4 regions of the Amorphus sp. MBR-141 genome follow, and region 4 is predicted to be linked to each of the others. Evidence: predicted binding sites of a transcription regulator. Region 4 holds the regulator's gene; each other region holds the start of a gene.

Region 1 (4,210 bases), 100 kb from region 4:
ACATGGAAAATGGCGGCCTCGCCGGCCGGCGAGGCGGGCGACATGACCGCCGCGGCCGGTGCTGAAGCCGGCCACGCGGCCGATCGGCTGGCCGGAGACCCGGGGCAGGCCAACCGGTTTGGGAGGCGGCCCCGGTCGGGGCCGGCCAGGCGCTACATGATTTGCAGGAGAAGCACGTAGATCGTCCCGGACAGGGTGATCGCGGCCGGCAGCGTGAGCACCCAGGCGAGCGCCAGGTTGCGCACCGTCGACATCTGCAGCCCCGAGCCGTTTGCCGCCATCGTGCCGGCCACGCCCGACGAGAGCACGTGGGTGGTGGACACGGGAAGGCCGTACTGATCGGCCGCCAGGATGGTTGCCATCGCCACCAGCTCCGCCGAGCCGCCCTGCGCATAGGTCAGATGGGTCTTGCCGATCTTCTCGCCGACGGTGACGACGATGCGCTTCCACCCGACCATCGTGCCGAGCCCAAGCGCGATGGCCACGGCGATCTTCACCCACAGCGGTATGAACTTGGTCGCCTCGTCGAGCGACCGCTCGAAGGCCACCAGGTTCTGGTGCGTCTTGGCGTCGAATTTCGGCTCGCCGGTCTTCAGCATCACCCGGATGGTCTCCGAGGCGAGGTACATGTCGTTGCGGACGTTCGAGACCGCGGCTGCCGGCACGTCCGCCAGGGTGGCGGTGTGCTCCACCGTCACCGCCAGCTCCCGGGTGATGTCCGCAAGCGCCGGAACCGTAGCCGGAGACAACGTGCGGTCGCGGACGTAGGCCGTCAGCACCTCCCGCGGATCGCCGGTCGCCTCGACGGCACCCGTGCCCGCCGCGCCGCTGCCCTCAATATTGGTCAGCGACGCCGCCGTCACCTGGGCAAGGGCCCGGAACTGCGCCATGTCGGCCGGGGAGACGGCCCTGTTCAGCGCGTAGGTGGTCGGCACGATGCCGATCAGGATCAGCATGATCAGTCCCATGCCCTTCTGTCCGTCGTTGGACCCGTGGGCAAAGGACACGCCGGTACAAGTCAGCACGAGCAGCCCGCGGATCCACCACGGCGGCGCCTTCTTCCGCTTCGGCTCGCGGTAGAGTTCCGGATTTTTCACCAGCACCTTGAGCGTGATCAGGAGCAGACCCGCGGCCACGAAGCCGACCACCGGCGAGAGCAGCAGCGAGTAGGCGATCTTGACGGCCTGGCTCCAGTCGACGCCCGAGGTGCCGCTCAGACCGTGCAGGATCTGGTTGGCAAGACCGACGCCGATGATCGAGCCGATCAGCGTGTGCGACGACGACGCCGGCAGACCCATGTACCAGGTGCCGAGGTTCCAGATGATCGCCGCGATCAGCAGGGCGAAGACCATCGCCATGCCTGCGGACGAGCCGACGTTGAGGATGAGTTCGACCGGCAGCAGTGAAATGATCCCGAACGCCACCGCGCCCGAGGAGACCAGAACGCCGAGGAAGTTCCACAATCCGGACCAGACCACCGCGAAATGCGCGGGCAGCGCATTGGTGTAGATGACCGTCGCCACGGCGTTCGCGGTGTCGTGAAAGCCGTTCACGAATTCGAAGCCGAGGGCGATCAGGAGCGCCAGGAGCAGGAAGAGAAACGGGATGATCGTGAGCGTCGTCATCCCGCTGGCGACCATGTCGTGCAGGACCGACCAGATCACGAACGCGCAGCCGCCGGCCAGGACGAGCAGGAAAAGAACCAGCCCCGTTCTCCCCTTGTTCTCGCGATCGAGAACGACGCGGGGCTCGGTGTCCGCAGACGATACCTCATCAACGGTGGCGGCTGTCGCGTGCGTCTGCATGGATGATCCCCCGATCCCACTTTGGTCTCAGGGTCATGCAGCTTCGCTGTAACGGCCAAATGACGGGCCGATCCGGGCCGACGCCATGGTGATCGGGAGCATTTCCCGTTCAGACCGAAACGAGCAGACCGAGAAGGGATTTGCTCAAGGCATTGATTCTGGAGCCATTTCTTATCGATCAGGTGTTTCCACCTGATCGGAAAAGGACCTAACGGAACAGGTAGCGGATGCCGAAGCGCAGCTCGTGGCCATCGACGCCGTCGAGGGTGACGCGGCTGCCGTTCGAGCCGGTGCCGGTCTTGGCGTCGCCGAAATTGACGTAGCGGTAGCCGGCGTCCAGCTCGACGGCCTCGGAGAGATCGAGGGTCACGCCGGCGGCGACCGACCAGGCCAGGTTCCATTCGGAGTTGTCGGCGAACGACGTCGTCCCGCCCGCCGGCATGCGCTGCGCGACGGAATCGAGCGACAGGTTCGCCACGCCGAGACCACCCCCGACATAGGGCCGGATCCAGGATTCGGGCGCGAACTCCGCATAGGCGGTGGCGAGCAGCGCGGTGGAGGTCAGCGAGCCGGAAACGGCGCCGCTGCCGGCCGTGCCGCTGGTATCGGCGGAGAAGTCCCGGCCGGGCGCGTAGGCGACGGTGAGATCGCTCCGGAACCAGTTGGAGAAGCGGTAGCCGACGCCGCCGCCGACGCTCACCTGGGCGTCCAGCGTGCCGGTGTCGACGGTCCCCAGGCCCGCCGGTGCGTCGACCACGGACACGCCGGGCGAGGGCGACCAGATGCCGCCGACGTCGAAGCGCACGTAGGCGCCGCGCCGCTCCACCTCGTCGGGAAGGATGTCGTCGGTGTGCTGCAACACCGGCACGTCGGCGGTCGCATCGACGTCGGACGCGGCGGCTCCCCCGCCCGGGACAACCAGCGCGACGATTGCCGCGGCGAGCAGTTTACATGCGTGGCGGTGCATCACGGCTCCTTCGACCCACCGGTGACGAGCGATCGATTCGATCGGTCCGCCACAGTGGGGCGAAGGGCGTTAATTCGGCGTTAACCGTGTTTGTTAACCACGTCCGCCCGCGGCGCGCCGGACCACAAGGCCCGGCGGCGATCAGGCGGCCTGGACCACCGCCGTCGCGATGTCGTCGACGACCGCCTGGACCAGCCCGGCGTCGTCGCCCTCGCCCATCACCCGGATCAGCGGCTCGGTGCCGGACGGGCGCACCACCAGCCGGCCGGCGTTGCCGAGCCGGTCGCGGCCGCTGTCGATGGCCTTCAGCACGATGTCGTTCTCCAGCGGCTTGCCGCCGTTGTAGCGCACGTTCTTCAGGATCTGCGGCACCGGTTCGAAGCGGTGGCAGACCTCCGACACCGGTTTGCCGGTTCCGACCACGACCGACAGGATCTCCAGCGCCGCCAGCAGGCCGTCGCCGGTGGTCGAATAGTCGGCCAGCACGATGTGGCCCGACTGTTCGCCGCCGAGATTGAAGCCGTGGGCGCGCATGTGCTCGACCACGTAGCGGTCGCCGACGCGGGTGCGCGCCAGCGACAGGCCGAGCCCGTTCAGGTAGCGCTCGAGCCCGAGATTGGACATCACCGTGGCGACGAGGCCCGGCGCGGACAGCCGGTCGGCCTCCTTCCACGAGCCGCCGATGACGGCCAGCAGCTGGTCGCCGTCGACGGGCTGGCCTTTCTCGTCGATGACGATCAGCCGGTCGGCGTCGCCGTCCAGTGCCACGCCGATGTCGGCGCGCACCTCCAGCACCTTCTCGCGCACCTGGGTGAGCGAGGTCGAGCCGCAGTCGGTGTTGATGTTCGTGCCGTTCGGCTGGTTGCCGATCGGCACCACCTCGGCGCCCAGCTCCCACAGCGCCTCGGGGGCCACGCGGTAGCCGGCGCCGTTGGCGCAGTCGACCACCACCCGGATGCCGTCGAGGCTAAGATTGCGCGGAAAACTGCGCTTGATGTACTCGATGTAGCGGTCGCGGACGCCGTCGAGGCGCTGCGCCCGGCCGATGTCGGCGCCCGTCGCCAGCCGCTTGGAGAGGTCCTCCTGCATCAGCCGCTCGACCTCCAGCTCCACCTCGTCCGACAGCTTGTAGCCGTCGGAGCCGAAGATCTTGATGCCGTTGTCGTCGTACTTGTTGTGGGAGGCGGAGATCATCACGCCGATGTCGGCGCGCAGCGACCGCGTCAGCATCGCCACCGCCGGCGTCGGCACCGGGCCGAGCAGGAACACGTCCACGCCGACCGCGGTGAAGCCGGCGACGAGGGCGTTCTCTAGCATGTAGCCCGACAGCCGGGTGTCCTTGCCGATGACCACGCGGTGCTGGTCGTCGCCGTTGAGCAGCGCCAGGCCCGTCGCCATGCCGACCTTCAGCGCGATGTCCGGCGTCATCGGCCAGCGG
Region 2 (4,210 bases), on a different contig from region 4:
AGCACCGCCGGATCGGCCTGCGAGAACCCGTGGCTCGCCACCACGATGGCACCGAACGCCAGGGTTCCGAGCAACAGCCAGATCATCTCAGCTCATCTTCCCGATCAGGAGCCGCGCCCCCTCTTCGCCGCGCGCGCTCATGTCGGCAAGTGCCGCCCGGCCGCCGGCCGCATAGGCAGCCACGGCCCGCAGCAGCCGGCCCAGCTCGTCGGCCGCGTCGGCGCGGAACGTCAGGTGGGCGCCCCCCGTCAGCCGCGCGATCTCGGCGAAGGCGCGGGAGGCGGCCGGATCGGTGCCCTCCTGGAAGACGAACACCGGCACCTTCAGAAGGCCCAGCTCGCCGGCGCGGGCGCAGAGCTCGTCGACCGCCTCCTCCATGCAGTCGCCCACATAGACCACCGCGTGGACCTTCTCGGTCCGCGTCTCCTCGATCGCCCGCCGCAGCACCTTGCGGATCTGGGTCAGGCCGCCGCGGCAGTCGATCCGCGTCATCAGGTCGCGCAGCCGGGAGGTGTCGGACACCCATTTCGAGGCCCGGCATTCGCCGAAGCCGCGGAAATAGACGAGCTGGATGTCGAGGCCGCCGACCTTGCCCGCCTCGTCGAACATATCGGCCTGGATGGCGCAGGCGCGGTCCCAGGTCGCCTGACGGCTCATGGTCGCATCGAGAGCGAACATCAGCCGCCCGCGCCGGCCGGTGCCGGGGGACGTCGCCACTGTGCGCGATCGCGCCACGAAGGCGTCGATGTCGGCACGGGTCGACCGTTCGGCCGGCGGCTGGCCGGTCGAAGCGGTCACGGTCGGGCGCACGGGCGTGCGGGTGGTGGGGCGTTTGTCGTTGCTCACCCCTCTTAGATGGCGCATCCGGCGCGACAGGCAAAGTGCGTCGTGTCGCGGAGGCCGTTCGGGCGGGCGAATCCGGTCGTTCAGAGCAGGCCGAGATCGGCGAGTTCGCGGCGCATGTCCGCCGGCATGTCGTCGTCCCCCTCGAGCCCGAGCTCGTCGGGCGGCGCCTCGGCAGGGGTGAGATACCGCCAGCCCTGAAACGGCCGCCGCGGCGTCTTGCGCGTCTCGATCAGGTCGGGGGCGAGCACGAACGCGCAGCGCTTGACGCCATCGGCATCGACGATCGGATCGAGGCGAAGGATCGGCTGGCGGACCTGGATGAAGCCGCGGATCACCCAGTAGAGCGACCCGGATCCGGCGATCTCGTCGCCGCGCTTCGGCGTCATCCGGGTGACATGGCGCGACACCGCCTCCTCGCCGGCGGCCCGGCGCGCGTCGACCCGCTGCTCGACCCAACCGCGCAGGTCGTCGATCGTGTCCGCGCCGACGCAGAGTTTCAGGATGTGCACTGTCATCGCCGGTAAACCTGGCGCGCGGCGCGGGCCGCTTCAAGGGCGGCCGCGCCATCTCCTGGGGATAGGTGCGTCCGCAGCGCCGCCGGCGCCCGAAACGAACGGGCCGCCGCCCCCCTTCGGAGACGGCGGCCCGGATCGCGACGATCTTGCGGCGCGGGGATCAGGCGCCCTCGAAGACGCCCTCTTCCTTCATGTTCGCATAGACGCGGTCGAACCAGATCCGGAGGTCGGCGACGCCGGAGGTGGCCTCCCAGATGTCGATGTCGAACTTCTCCGCCGCCTCGTCCTCGGTGAGGTTCAGGGCGTCCTCGATGGAGACGAAGTTCAGCTCCATCAGGTGCCACAGCTCGGAGGTGCAGCGCGGCAGCTTGATGTAGTGCAGCGCGCGGTTCTCGGCGATCTTGTTGAGCTCCTGGGAGATCTTCAGGGTCGAGAAGCTGCCGCCGGCCTCGTTGAGGACGATGTACATGCGCGAGATCGGCATCACGTCCTGGTCGTTGAACTGGCGGACGAGGTCGGCAATGTCGTCGATGGCGTGCTTCTCGGCGCGGCAGACGAGCATGACGTCGACCGGCGGGGCCTTGCGCGACTGGAAGATCTGGCTGACGCGGCGGGCCCGCGCCCATTCAGTCACCTGGGAGACCACGTTGGCGCCGAGGTCGACCACCACGCCGCCTTCGAGCAGGCTGCGACCGAGCCGGTCCCAGTATTTCAGGGAGGCGTTCATGTCGTTCGCCTTCTTGGCGATCGACAGTTCGGCACCGACGCCGAACTCGGTGACCCGCTGGGGATACATCTTGCCGATTTTCGAACGGCCGGTGTCGTCGACGAAGTCGGCGGACGCAAGCTTGTACGTCGCCCCCGAACGCTGCAGTCCGAGGTAGACGAGCTGGGCCAGGGTCGTCTTGCCCTGGCCACCGGCGTGCGCCGCACACAAAATCGATCGCATTCCTGCGTCCTCTTTGGCAATCACCCAGGCGAGCGCCCTGGCCGCCGCGGTGTCGAACAGGATCTTCGGTGGTCGGTGCAGCGCGGCGAAACCCACCGCGACTGGCGAAAAACGTGCCGCTATCACTACGGACGAAGGCGCAAGAGTCAACCGTCGGCCGGTCCCGTCACCCCCCTTGCGGCGGTCGCCGACGCGGCGATCTGCCGGGCCGTTTCGCCGGCTCAGGACGCCCCGCCCGCCCCCGCACGGAGCGGCCGACAGCCATGCCGCGGTCCGGGGTCGTGAATCGACCACAGCGGTGTCATATAGTTGATATTCGAATCGAGTTGATGAAATAGGCTGAGGCTGGCAAACAGCTTGCAGACCGAACCCATCGACACCCTCGGGACCGGAATCGTGGTCGATAGGATGCCAGTGCCAGACCGGATCGAGACGCAGACCTACCGCGCGCTCTTCCTCTCCGATGTCCATCTGGGCACCCGCGGGTGCCAGGCCGACCTGCTTCTGGATTTCCTCCGCTACCACGAGGCCGAGACGATCTACCTGGTCGGCGACATCATCGACGGATGGCGCCTGAAGCGGTCGTGGTACTGGCCCCAGCCGCACAACGACGTGGTCCAGAAGATCCTGCGGAAGGCCCGCAAGGGCGCCCGGGTCGTCTACATTCCCGGCAATCACGACGAATTCCTGCGCGACTATGTCGGCACGCATTTCGGCGGCGTCGAGGTGGTCGACAGCATCATCCACGAGGGGCTCGACGGGCAGCGCTATCTGGTCATCCACGGCGACCAGTTCGACGTCGTCGTCCGGCACGCCAAGTGGCTCGCCTTCCTCGGCGACTGGGCCTACGTCACGGCGCTCGGGATCAACACCTGGGTCAACATCGTGCGCCGCAAGCTGGGCCTGACCTACTGGTCGCTGTCGGCGTGGGCGAAGCTGAAGGTGAAGAACGCCGTCAACTTCATCGGCAAGTTCGAGCAGACGCTGGCCGGCGAGGCGCAGCGGCGGGACGTGCAGGGCGTCATCTGCGGCCACATCCACCATGCCGCGATGCACGAAGAGTACGGGGTGCACTACATCAACACCGGCGACTGGGTCGAAAGCTGCACAGCCGTCGGCGAGACGCAGGACGGGCGCTTCGAGCTGATCCGCTGGACCGAGATCGGGGCGCAGCCGGTGGCGAAGATCGCCACCACGCGCCAGGCCGCCGCATGAGCAAGATCGTCATGGTGACGGATGCCTGGCATCCGCAGGTCAACGGCGTCGTCACGACGCTGCAGATCACCATCGAGCAGCTGCGGCGCATGGGCATCGAGGTCGACGTTTTGTCGCCCGAAGGCTTCCGCACGGTGCCGTTGCCGACCTATCCCGAGATCCGGCTGAGCATCACCTCACCCGCCGGGATCCGCCGCCGCATCGACGACATGGCGCCCGACTACATGCACATCGCGACCGAAGGGCCGCTCGGCATGATGGCGCGCAAATGGTGCCTCATCAACAAGCAGCCCTACACGACGAGCTACCACACGCGCTTTCCCGAATACATCGCGGCACGCGTCCCCGTGCCGCTGAGCTGGTCCTATTCGTTCGTGCGCCGCTTCCACAACGCGGGCGCCGGCTGCATGGTCTCCAACACCACCCTGGAGCGCTCGCTGGCGGAGCGCGGCTTCACCAACCTCTACCGCTGGGTGCGCGCCGTCGATCACGAGAAGTTCCGCCCGGACGTGCCGCCGGCACTCAACCTGCCCGGGCCGATCTTCATGTACGTCGGCCGCGTCTCGGTGGAGAAGAACATCGAGGCCTTCCTCAAGCTCGACCTGCCCGGCACCAAGGTGGTCGTGGGCGGCGGGCCGGCGCTGGAGGACATGAAGTCCCGCTACCGGGACGTGGTGTTCACCGG
Region 3 (4,210 bases), on a different contig from region 4:
GGCGAACAGCTGATCATCGCGGGCGCAGCAGAAGCCCTGCCCGATGCCCCCCGGACCATGGAGGCGGGAGAGGCTGTCGTGGCCAACGTGCTGGCCTACTGCGCGGCGGCCGGGCTCAGGCTCGAACGGTCCGACGCCCAGGCGCTGGCCACGGTGTTCGCCGCGAAGCTGCCAGACCCCGACGCCAATCTGGCCGCTGCGCAGGTGCTGGACAGCCTCGGCTGATCACGGGAAGAGCTTCGGCCGGATTGCCCCTCTCCGATTGACCGTCACCAGAGGACGCATGGTAGTGTGCGCTGCAACGGGGGCGGGCCTGGCAAGGGCACCGATGCGCCCGAACGACCTGCTCCAGCGGAGGCCTTCCATGCCGATCGTCAATCGCTTTGCCGATCTCCTGCCCGACATCACGGCATGGCGCCGCGACTTCCATCAGCACCCCGAGACCCTCTACGACGTGCACCGCACCGCCGCTCGGGTGGCGGAGCTCCTGACCCACTTCGGGGTCGACGAGGTGGCGACCGGGATCGGCCAGACGGGCGTGGTGGGCGTGATCCGGGGGCGGACCGACACCGCCGGGCGGGTGATCGGCCTGCGGGCCGACATGGACGCGCTTCCCATTCACGAAACCACCAACCGCCCCTACGCCTCGACGGAGCCCGGCAAGATGCATGCCTGCGGCCACGACGGCCACACGGCGATGCTTCTAGGTGCGGCCCACTATCTGGCCGAGACCCGCAAATTCGACGGCACGGCGGTGGTGATCTTCCAGCCGGCCGAAGAGGGCGGCGCCGGCGGCAAGGCGATGATCGACGACGGTCTGATGGACCGCTTCGGCATCCAGCAGGTCTACGGCATGCACAATTATCCGGGCCTGCCGGTCGGCGAGTTCGCGATCCGGCCGGGGTCGTTCATGGCGTCGGCGGACCTGATCGAGATCGCCATCGAGGGGAGGGGCGGCCATGCGGCCTGGCCCCACACCACCGTGGATCCGGTGCTTGTCGGCGCGCACATCGTGACCGCCGTCCAGTCGATCGCCTCGCGCTCCGTCGATCCGCTCGAAGCCGTCGTGGTGTCGATCACCCAGTTTCATGCCGGCGATACCGACAACGTGATCCCGGCGACGGCGCGGCTGGCCGGGACGGTGCGCACCCTCAGCCCCGACGTGCGGGATTTCGTCGAGGGGCGGCTGCGGGAACTCGTCGAGGCGACGGCGGCGTCCTTCGGGGCCAGGGCGACGCTCAGCTACGAGCGCAACTATCCGGTCGTGGTGAACGACGCAGCCGAAACGGAATTCGTGAGCCGGGTCGCCGCCGATATCGCCGGCGCCGACCGGGTCGACACCAACGCGGTGCCGATGATGGGCGCGGAGGACTTCTCGTTCATGCTGGAATCCCGGCCGGGCGCGTTCATTTTCATGGGCAACGGCGACAGCGCCAAGCTCCACAATCCCGACTACGACTTCAACGACGAGGCGATCCCCTACGGCTGCTCCTACTGGGTGCGCCTGGCGGAAACCGCGCTGGCGGCGCGCGCCTGAATGCCTGTCTCGTTCATGTCGCGGCGATCTGAACGGGAAGGAATTGCTCGAGCCATTGGTTCTGGAGCGGTTCTCCTCGACCGACTGGTCCTGCCTCGTCGGAAAGGGCCCCCGACGCCGGCGACGTCGGACGGGCTCAGGACCCGACGAGGCGCAGGTCGCGCTTCTTCTCGAAGACCCGCAGCACCTTCTCCAGGTCGTGGCCGCGCTTGAGGACCGCCCCGCCGGCGTTCACCACCGCATAGGCGCCCTGCTTGCGCGCCAGTGCTGGCGTCTTGGTGACGCGATAGAGGGGAACCTCGGCCGTGCGCCGGAAGATCGAGAAGGTCGCCTGATCGCGGTGATGGTCGATGGCGTAGTCGCGCCACTCTCCTTCGGCGACCTTGCGCCCATAGAACCGGAGAATGAGGCTCAGCTCGGTGCGGTGGAAGGTGGTGAGCCGCAGGGCGGGGTTGGACGGTCTGGAGCCGCCGAACTGGATCACGCTGGCCGGGGATCGACTTTCTTCCGTCTCGCTCATCACGCCTCCTGCCGTCATTCCGCTGACATGATCGGGGTAAAGGCGCCAGGCATCAAGGGGTGGCGCCTATGCGTCGCAGGCAATTGCCGGCACCGCAGGCCCTCGGCTTCGCCGCCGCCTGGGGCGCGCAAATGATCCCCGTTCCGACAAAATTCAGCCCTTTCGCCGCCATGGGGAACCTGCAGGTTGGTTTGGCGTTATCCGGTTGATCCGGTCGCGCTCGGCTTTGGTAATCGTCAGCCCCCCAGCCCCCCGAAGCTGACGACGCGGCCGGATCGCCTACCTCCAGGCTAACGCATTAGGGTCGACCGAAAGGTCGGCCCTTTTTTCTTTTCGACCGCCTGCTTAGCTATCGCTCACAGGGGCTGCGGCTCTTGCGAACCGCACGTGGGTTCGGCAAGACAGCGTTGCCTGCGCGCCGGCACCGGCCGGTCGTGCACCTGGACATCGAAGCAACAAGAGACGGTGAAAACGGCCATGACCGGCGAAAGCGATACCTCGCCCGCATCCGAAACCCGCGCCTTCGAGGCAGACGTTTCGCGGCTGCTGCACATGATGGTGCACTCGGTCTATTCTAAGAAGGACGTCTTCCTCCGCGAACTGATCTCGAACGCCGCTGATGCGTGCGAGAAGCTGCGCTATCGCGCCGTCACCGATGTCGACCTCCTCGGTGGCGACGCCGCGCTGAAGGTGCTTGTCGAGACCGACAAGGCGGCGGGGCGCCTCACCATTTCCGACAACGGCGTCGGCATGACGCGCGACGAGCTGGTCGAGAATCTCGGTACCATCGCGCGCTCCGGCACCCGTGCCTTCCTGGAGGCGGCCGCCGGCAGCGGCGACGGATCAGGCCTCATCGGTCAGTTCGGCGTGGGCTTCTACTCCGCCTTCATGGTGGCGAGCGAAGTGGTGGTCGTCAGCCGTGCCGTGGGCGCCGAGGAGGCCTGGACCTGGCGCTCCGACGGATCCGGTTCGTTCACCGTCGAGCCCGCCGGTGACGACGCTCCGGCGCGGGGCACCCGGGTGACCATGATCCTCAACGACGACTCCAAGGAGTTCGCCGAGGCAGCGACGGTCGAGCGCACCATCCGGCACTATTCCGCCCACGTGCCGGTACCGGTGTTCGTCAGGCCGGATCCCGGCGGCGACGAGAAGGAAGTCGTCGACGGCACCGCCCTGTGGGTGAAGCCGAAGAGCGAGATCTCCTCCGAGGAATACAAGGAATTCTACCATTTCGTGTCCGGCAACTGGGATGCGCCGGCGTTCACGATCCACTACCGGGCCGAGGGCCGACAGGAGTACACGGTCCTCCTGTTCGTGCCGGAGACCCAGCCGTTCGATCTCTTCGATCCGGACCGGCGCGGCCGGGTGCGGCTGTATGTCCGCCGGGTGTTCATCACCGACGATGCCGACGTGTTGCCGTCCTGGCTGCGCTTCGTGCGCGGCGTGATCGATTCCCAGGACCTGCCGCTCAACCTCTCCCGCGAGATGCTGCAGACGAACCCGCTGCTGGCGGCGATCCGAAAGGCGGTCACCAACCGCGTTCTGTCGGAGCTGGAGAAGGCTGCCGGCAACGACGCTGAGGCCTATACGAAATTCTGGGCCACTTTCGGCGCGGTGTTGAAAGAGGGCCTCTACGAGGATCCCGAGCGGCGCGATGCCCTCTTCAAGCTGTCCCGCTTCCACACCACCAGCGATCCGGAGGGGTGGCGCTCGCTCAGCGACTATGTCGGCGCCATGAAGGAAAACCAGACGGCGATCTACTACGCGATCGGCGAGAATCCCTCAGCGCTCGCCGAGGCGCCGCACCTGGAAGGTTTCCGGGCCCGCGGCATCGAGGTCCTGCTGCTGACCGACCCGGTCGATTCGTTCTGGGTCCAGGCGGCGGTCGGCTTCGACGGAAAGCCGTTCCAGTCGGTTACCCAGGGCAAGGCGGATCTCGACGCGATCCCGCTCTCCGACGCCGACGGGAGCAAGGATGACGACGCTGCCGCCCGTGCGGGCGACGTCGCGACGCTGTCGGCGCTCTTCAAGCAGGCGCTCGGCGATCGGGTGAGCGACGTGCGCACGTCCGACCGTTTGGCCACGAGCCCGGCCTGCCTGGTTGCGTCCGAGGCCGGACCCGACCGGCAGTTCGAACGGCTGATGGCGCGCCA
Region 4 (4,210 bases):
GCTCGGGAATCCGGAACACGTTCGAGGTGTGCCAGACCTTGCTGGCCATGGCGGTCATGGTTTCGACCAGGTGGGGATGGGCGTGACCGAGCGCGGTCACGGCGATGCCCGAGCCGAAATCGAGATATCGTCGGCCGTCGGACCCGTTGAGCCAGGCACCCTCGCCGCTCTCGAACGAGAGATCAGCGCGCGCATAGGTCTTGTACAGGGCCGACGTTGTCATTGGTTCTCTCAAGTTTAGGTGCCGCGGTCGGATTGTTGGCACCCGAAAAACAAATCGTGCCGCCAAGAGGCGGCACGATGGAAAGCTTTCTATATTCGAGGAACGCCGCCCGCTGTCAATGTCCGACGGCCTTCCGGCAGGGTTCCCGCATGGCTGCGGCGGCGGGAATTCGGTTGGGGAAAACCGACGCGCCGCAGGCCACCTGGATCAGCTGAATCTTGTCATCGATTCGCGTGATGTTGTAGTATCTAAATCGTTAAGGCACGACATATCGTGCACGGCCCCACCCAGACCCGCATCGGCGCACACACGCGGCGTTGTCCGCGAGGCCGAAGGATTCTGCGAGCCACAGACGGAGGTCCCGAGATGGCCGACGACACACCGATGTCCTGGACTGAAGAACGCGTTTCGCTCCTCGAGAAACTCTGGGCCGAGGGGCTGAGCGCGAGTCAGATCGCCGGACAGCTGGGAGGTATCACCCGCAACGCGGTGATCGGCAAGATCCATCGCCTCGGCCTGTCCGGTCGCGCCAAGGCGCCGGGCGCGTCCCGGCCGCGCAAGCCGCGCCCGGCCTCCAAGCCGAGCGGCGGCCGCGTCGGGGGCAACGGCGGCGGCGCGACCACCAGTGGCGGTGGCGGCGGCGGCGCGGCGATCTCCCGCCAGACCCGTCTCGTCGGCAACACCGCGCTGAAGATCGTCGCCCAGGCCGAGATGGAAACCCAGCTGGCGCCGACCGCGGCGATGTCGGCCGAAGTCGTCCCGTTCGGCGAGCGCAAGACGCTGATGGAGCTCAACGAGCACACCTGCCGCTGGCCGATGGGCGATCCGGGCAGCGACGACTTCGCCTTCTGCGGCCGCGAGTCGACGCCCGGCCAGCCCTACTGCAACGCCCATTCGCGGGTCGCCTACCAGCCGGCGCCCGATCGCCGCAAGTCCCGCTCCGGCGGCGGTGGCAGCGGCAGCCGCTGACCGGCGCCGCAGCCCGGGTAGCGGGTATGGGGCCACGTCCAGTCGATCAGGTGTGACCGCCTGATCGGACGTGGCTCTGGCCCGGCCGCCCGTCCTGAGCCTGCCAGATCCCGGCGCCGCGGCGCCGGGATTTTTCGTGCCCGGCGCCGTGCCTGGAAGGACGACGCGTCCGGCACGACGGCGGCCGCCCGCCATCGGCGCGCCGCCCCCGCCGCTCCGGCTCCGGCTATTTCTCCAGGACGGCGAACTGGTCGTTGAAGGCATAGCCCGCCCCGCGCACCGTGCGGATCGGATCGAGCGCCTTGCCGCGGTTGATCGCCTTGCGCAGCCGGCCGACGTGCACGTCCACGGTGCGCTCGTCGACATAGACGTCGTGGCCCCACACCCCGTCGAGCAGCTGCTCGCGGGAGAACACCCGGCCCGGCGACTGCATCAGGAACTCCAGCAGGCGGAACTCGGTCGGCCCGAGATGGATCTCGCGGCCGGCCCGGCGCACCCGGTGGGTGGTGCGGTCGAGCTCGATGTCGCCCGCCGACAGCATGCCCGACACCACCGCCGGCTTGCTGCGGCGCAGGATCGCCCGGATCCGCGCCATCAGCTCCGGCACGGAGAACGGCTTCACCATGTAGTCGTCGGCGCCGGTCGACAGGCCGCGGATGCGTTCGGCTTCCTCGCCCCGCGCCGTCAGCATGATGACCGGCAGCTTCTCGGTCTGGGCGCGGTTGCGCAGCCGCCGGCACAGCTCGATGCCGGACAGGCCCGGCAGCATCCAGTCGAGGATGAGCACGTCCGGCACGCTCTCCCGCAGCCGGATCTCGGCGTCGTCGCCGCGCGCGCAGGCGTCGACCGCGTAGCCTTCCGCCTCCAGGTTGTAGCGCAGCAGCAGCGTCAGCGATTCCTCGTCCTCGACGATCAAGACCTTCGGCATGAGCGCACGCCCCCGTTCCTGCTCAATCGTCTGCGCTGTAATTGGCCGGGATATAGCTTGATTCATCATGCTTGGGTCGTTCCTCCTGCGGCTGCTCGCCGGTGACCATGAAGTGGATGTTTTCGGCGATGTTGGTCGCGTGATCGCCGATCCGCTCGATGTTCTTCGCGCAGAAGAGGAGATGGGTGCAGAAGGTGATGTTGCGCGGATCCTCCATCATGTAGGTCAGGAGTTCGCGGAACAGCGAGGTGTACATGGCGTCGATCTCGTCGTCGCGGTTGCGCACCGCATGGGCCGCCTCGAGATCCTGGGCCGTGTAGGCGTCGATCACCGCCTTCAGCTGCTCCAGCGTGATCTCCGAGATGTGCTCGACCCCGAAGATCAGCCGCTTCGAGTGGAACTGGCCCTGCAGCGCGATCACCCGCTTGGCGATGTTCTTGGCAAGATCGCCGACCCGTTCCAGGTCGCTCGACACCCTGAGCGCCGCGATGATCTCGCGCAGGTCCTTGGCGACCGGCTGGCGGCGCGCGATGACGCTGATGGCGCGCTCCTCCACCTGCCGCTGCATCTCGTCGAGGCGGTGGTCCTGGAGGATGACGCCCTGGGCCCGGGCGATGTCGATCTTGGCCAGCGCCGTCACCGCCTCGGAGACCAGCCGCTCGGCCAGCCCGCCCATTTCGGCGATGCGGCCGACCAGGTCGCGCAGTTCCTCGTCGTAGGCTCCGGTGATGTGGTCGCTCATGTCGGTTTCTTCTTCGTTCGCCGGAGCACGCCCCGCTCGGATCGGGCTGATCCGGGCGGCGCGGATGTGCTCGCCTGATGACCCGCGATGACGATGACTCCAGGTCCGGGCGACCTGCAATCACAAACCGCGGCCGTTGCGCGCGACCCGGCGCGGGACCGGGCCGACCGGGCCGCCCCCGGCCCGGCCGCTCAGCCGAAGCGGCCGGTGATGTAGTCCTGGGTGCGCGTTTCCTTCGGGCTGGTGAAGACGAAGTTGGTGGGCCCCTCCTCGACCAGCAGCCCGAGATGGAAGAACGCCGTGCGCTGGGAGACGCGCGCCGCCTGCTGCATCGAATGGGTGACGATGACGATCGTGTAGTTCTCGCGCAGCTCGTCGATCAGCTCCTCCACCTTGGCGGTGGCGATCGGGTCGAGGGCCGAGCACGGCTCGTCCATCAGGATCACTTCCGGGTTCACCGCGATGGCGCGGGCGATGCACAGGCGCTGCTGCTGGCCGCCCGACAGGCCGGTGCCGGCCTCGTGCAGCCTGTCCTTCACCTCGTTCCACAGGCCCGCCTTCTGCAGGCTCTTCTCGACGATCTCCTCGAAGTCCGCCTTCGAGCGGGCGAGGCCGTGGATCTTCGGGCCGTAGGCGATGTTGTCCCAGATCGACTTCGGGAACGGGTTCGGCTTCTGGAACACCATGCCGACGCGCGCCCGCAGCTCGACCACGTCGAGGCGCGGATCGTAGATGTTGGTGTCCGAGATCAGCATCTCGCCCTCGACCCGGCAGCTGTCGATGGTGTCGTTCATGCGGTTGAAACAGCGCAGGAACGTCGACTTGCCGCAACCCGACGGGCCGATGAAGGACGTCACCGCCCGCTCGGGAATGTCGATGGAGACCCCGTACAGGGCCTGCTTCGCGCCGTAGAACACATCGACGCCCGAGGCCTTGATCTTCACCGGCCGCGGCTGCGCGTCCGGCGTCCGGACGGTCTCCACCATCACCTTTTCCTTCGCTTCGACTGCCACTGCACTCATCACCACTCTCCCGTCACTTGCGAGGCTGGCCCGGTCCCGGTCGCCATCCTCGGTTCGATTACCAGCGCCGCTCAAGCTTGCTGCGCAAAAATATCGCGATCATGTTCATCACGATCAGGAAGCCGAGCAGCACGAGGATCGCCGCCGAGGTCCGCGCCATGAAACCGCGTTCCGGGCTGTCGGCCCAGATGAAGATCTGCGTCGGCAACGCCGTTGCCGGGTCGAGGATCCCGCCAGGCGGGCTGGTGATGAAGGCGTTCATGCCGATCAGCAACAGCGGCGCCGTTTCGCCCAGCGCCTGGGCCAGGCCGAGGATGGTGCCCGTC

The links. Region 4 encodes PhoB, which activates phosphate uptake and scavenging genes when phosphate is short. Its sites were predicted from a motif close to TGTCATNNANCTGTCAT; they were not measured.
Region 1: the regulator PhoB is predicted to act here: its motif matches at 1,854-1,870, upstream of ACSSVZ_RS05765 (inorganic phosphate transporter).
Region 2: the regulator PhoB is predicted to act here: its motif matches at 2,610-2,626, upstream of ACSSVZ_RS11415 (UDP-2,3-diacylglucosamine diphosphatase).
Region 3: the regulator PhoB is predicted to act here: its motif matches at 2,070-2,086, upstream of ACSSVZ_RS11995 (DUF2794 domain-containing protein).

The regions. Positions count from the first base shown of each region.
Region 1 is NZ_JBRJGW010000003.1:194,655-198,864, forward strand. It holds gene ACSSVZ_RS05765 (inorganic phosphate transporter) at 153-1,805, opposite strand; gene ACSSVZ_RS05770 (outer membrane protein) at 2,014-2,772, opposite strand; gene glmM (phosphoglucosamine mutase) at 2,914-4,210, opposite strand, start outside.
Region 2 is NZ_JBRJGW010000007.1:64,264-68,473, reverse strand. It holds gene ACSSVZ_RS11435 (DnaJ domain-containing protein) at 1-86, opposite strand, end outside; gene ACSSVZ_RS11430 (VWA domain-containing protein) at 88-864, opposite strand; gene ACSSVZ_RS11425 (DUF1489 family protein) at 927-1,361, opposite strand; gene ACSSVZ_RS11420 (hypothetical protein) at 1,522-2,310, opposite strand; gene ACSSVZ_RS11415 (UDP-2,3-diacylglucosamine diphosphatase) at 2,719-3,525, shown strand; gene ACSSVZ_RS11410 (glycosyltransferase family 4 protein) at 3,522-4,210, shown strand, end outside.
Region 3 is NZ_JBRJGW010000007.1:184,115-188,324, forward strand. It holds gene ACSSVZ_RS11985 (TIGR02444 family protein) at 1-225, shown strand, start outside; gene ACSSVZ_RS11990 (M20 aminoacylase family protein) at 365-1,537, shown strand; gene ACSSVZ_RS11995 (DUF2794 domain-containing protein) at 1,674-2,057, opposite strand; gene htpG (molecular chaperone HtpG) at 2,535-4,210, shown strand, end outside.
Region 4 is NZ_JBRJGW010000003.1:299,102-303,311, forward strand. It holds gene ACSSVZ_RS06230 (acetylornithine transaminase) at 1-223, opposite strand, end outside; gene ACSSVZ_RS06235 (GcrA family cell cycle regulator) at 590-1,192, shown strand; gene phoB (phosphate regulon transcriptional regulator PhoB) at 1,419-2,120, opposite strand; gene phoU (phosphate signaling complex protein PhoU) at 2,143-2,862, opposite strand; gene pstB (phosphate ABC transporter ATP-binding protein PstB) at 3,054-3,848, opposite strand; gene pstA (phosphate ABC transporter permease PstA) at 3,943-4,210, opposite strand, start outside.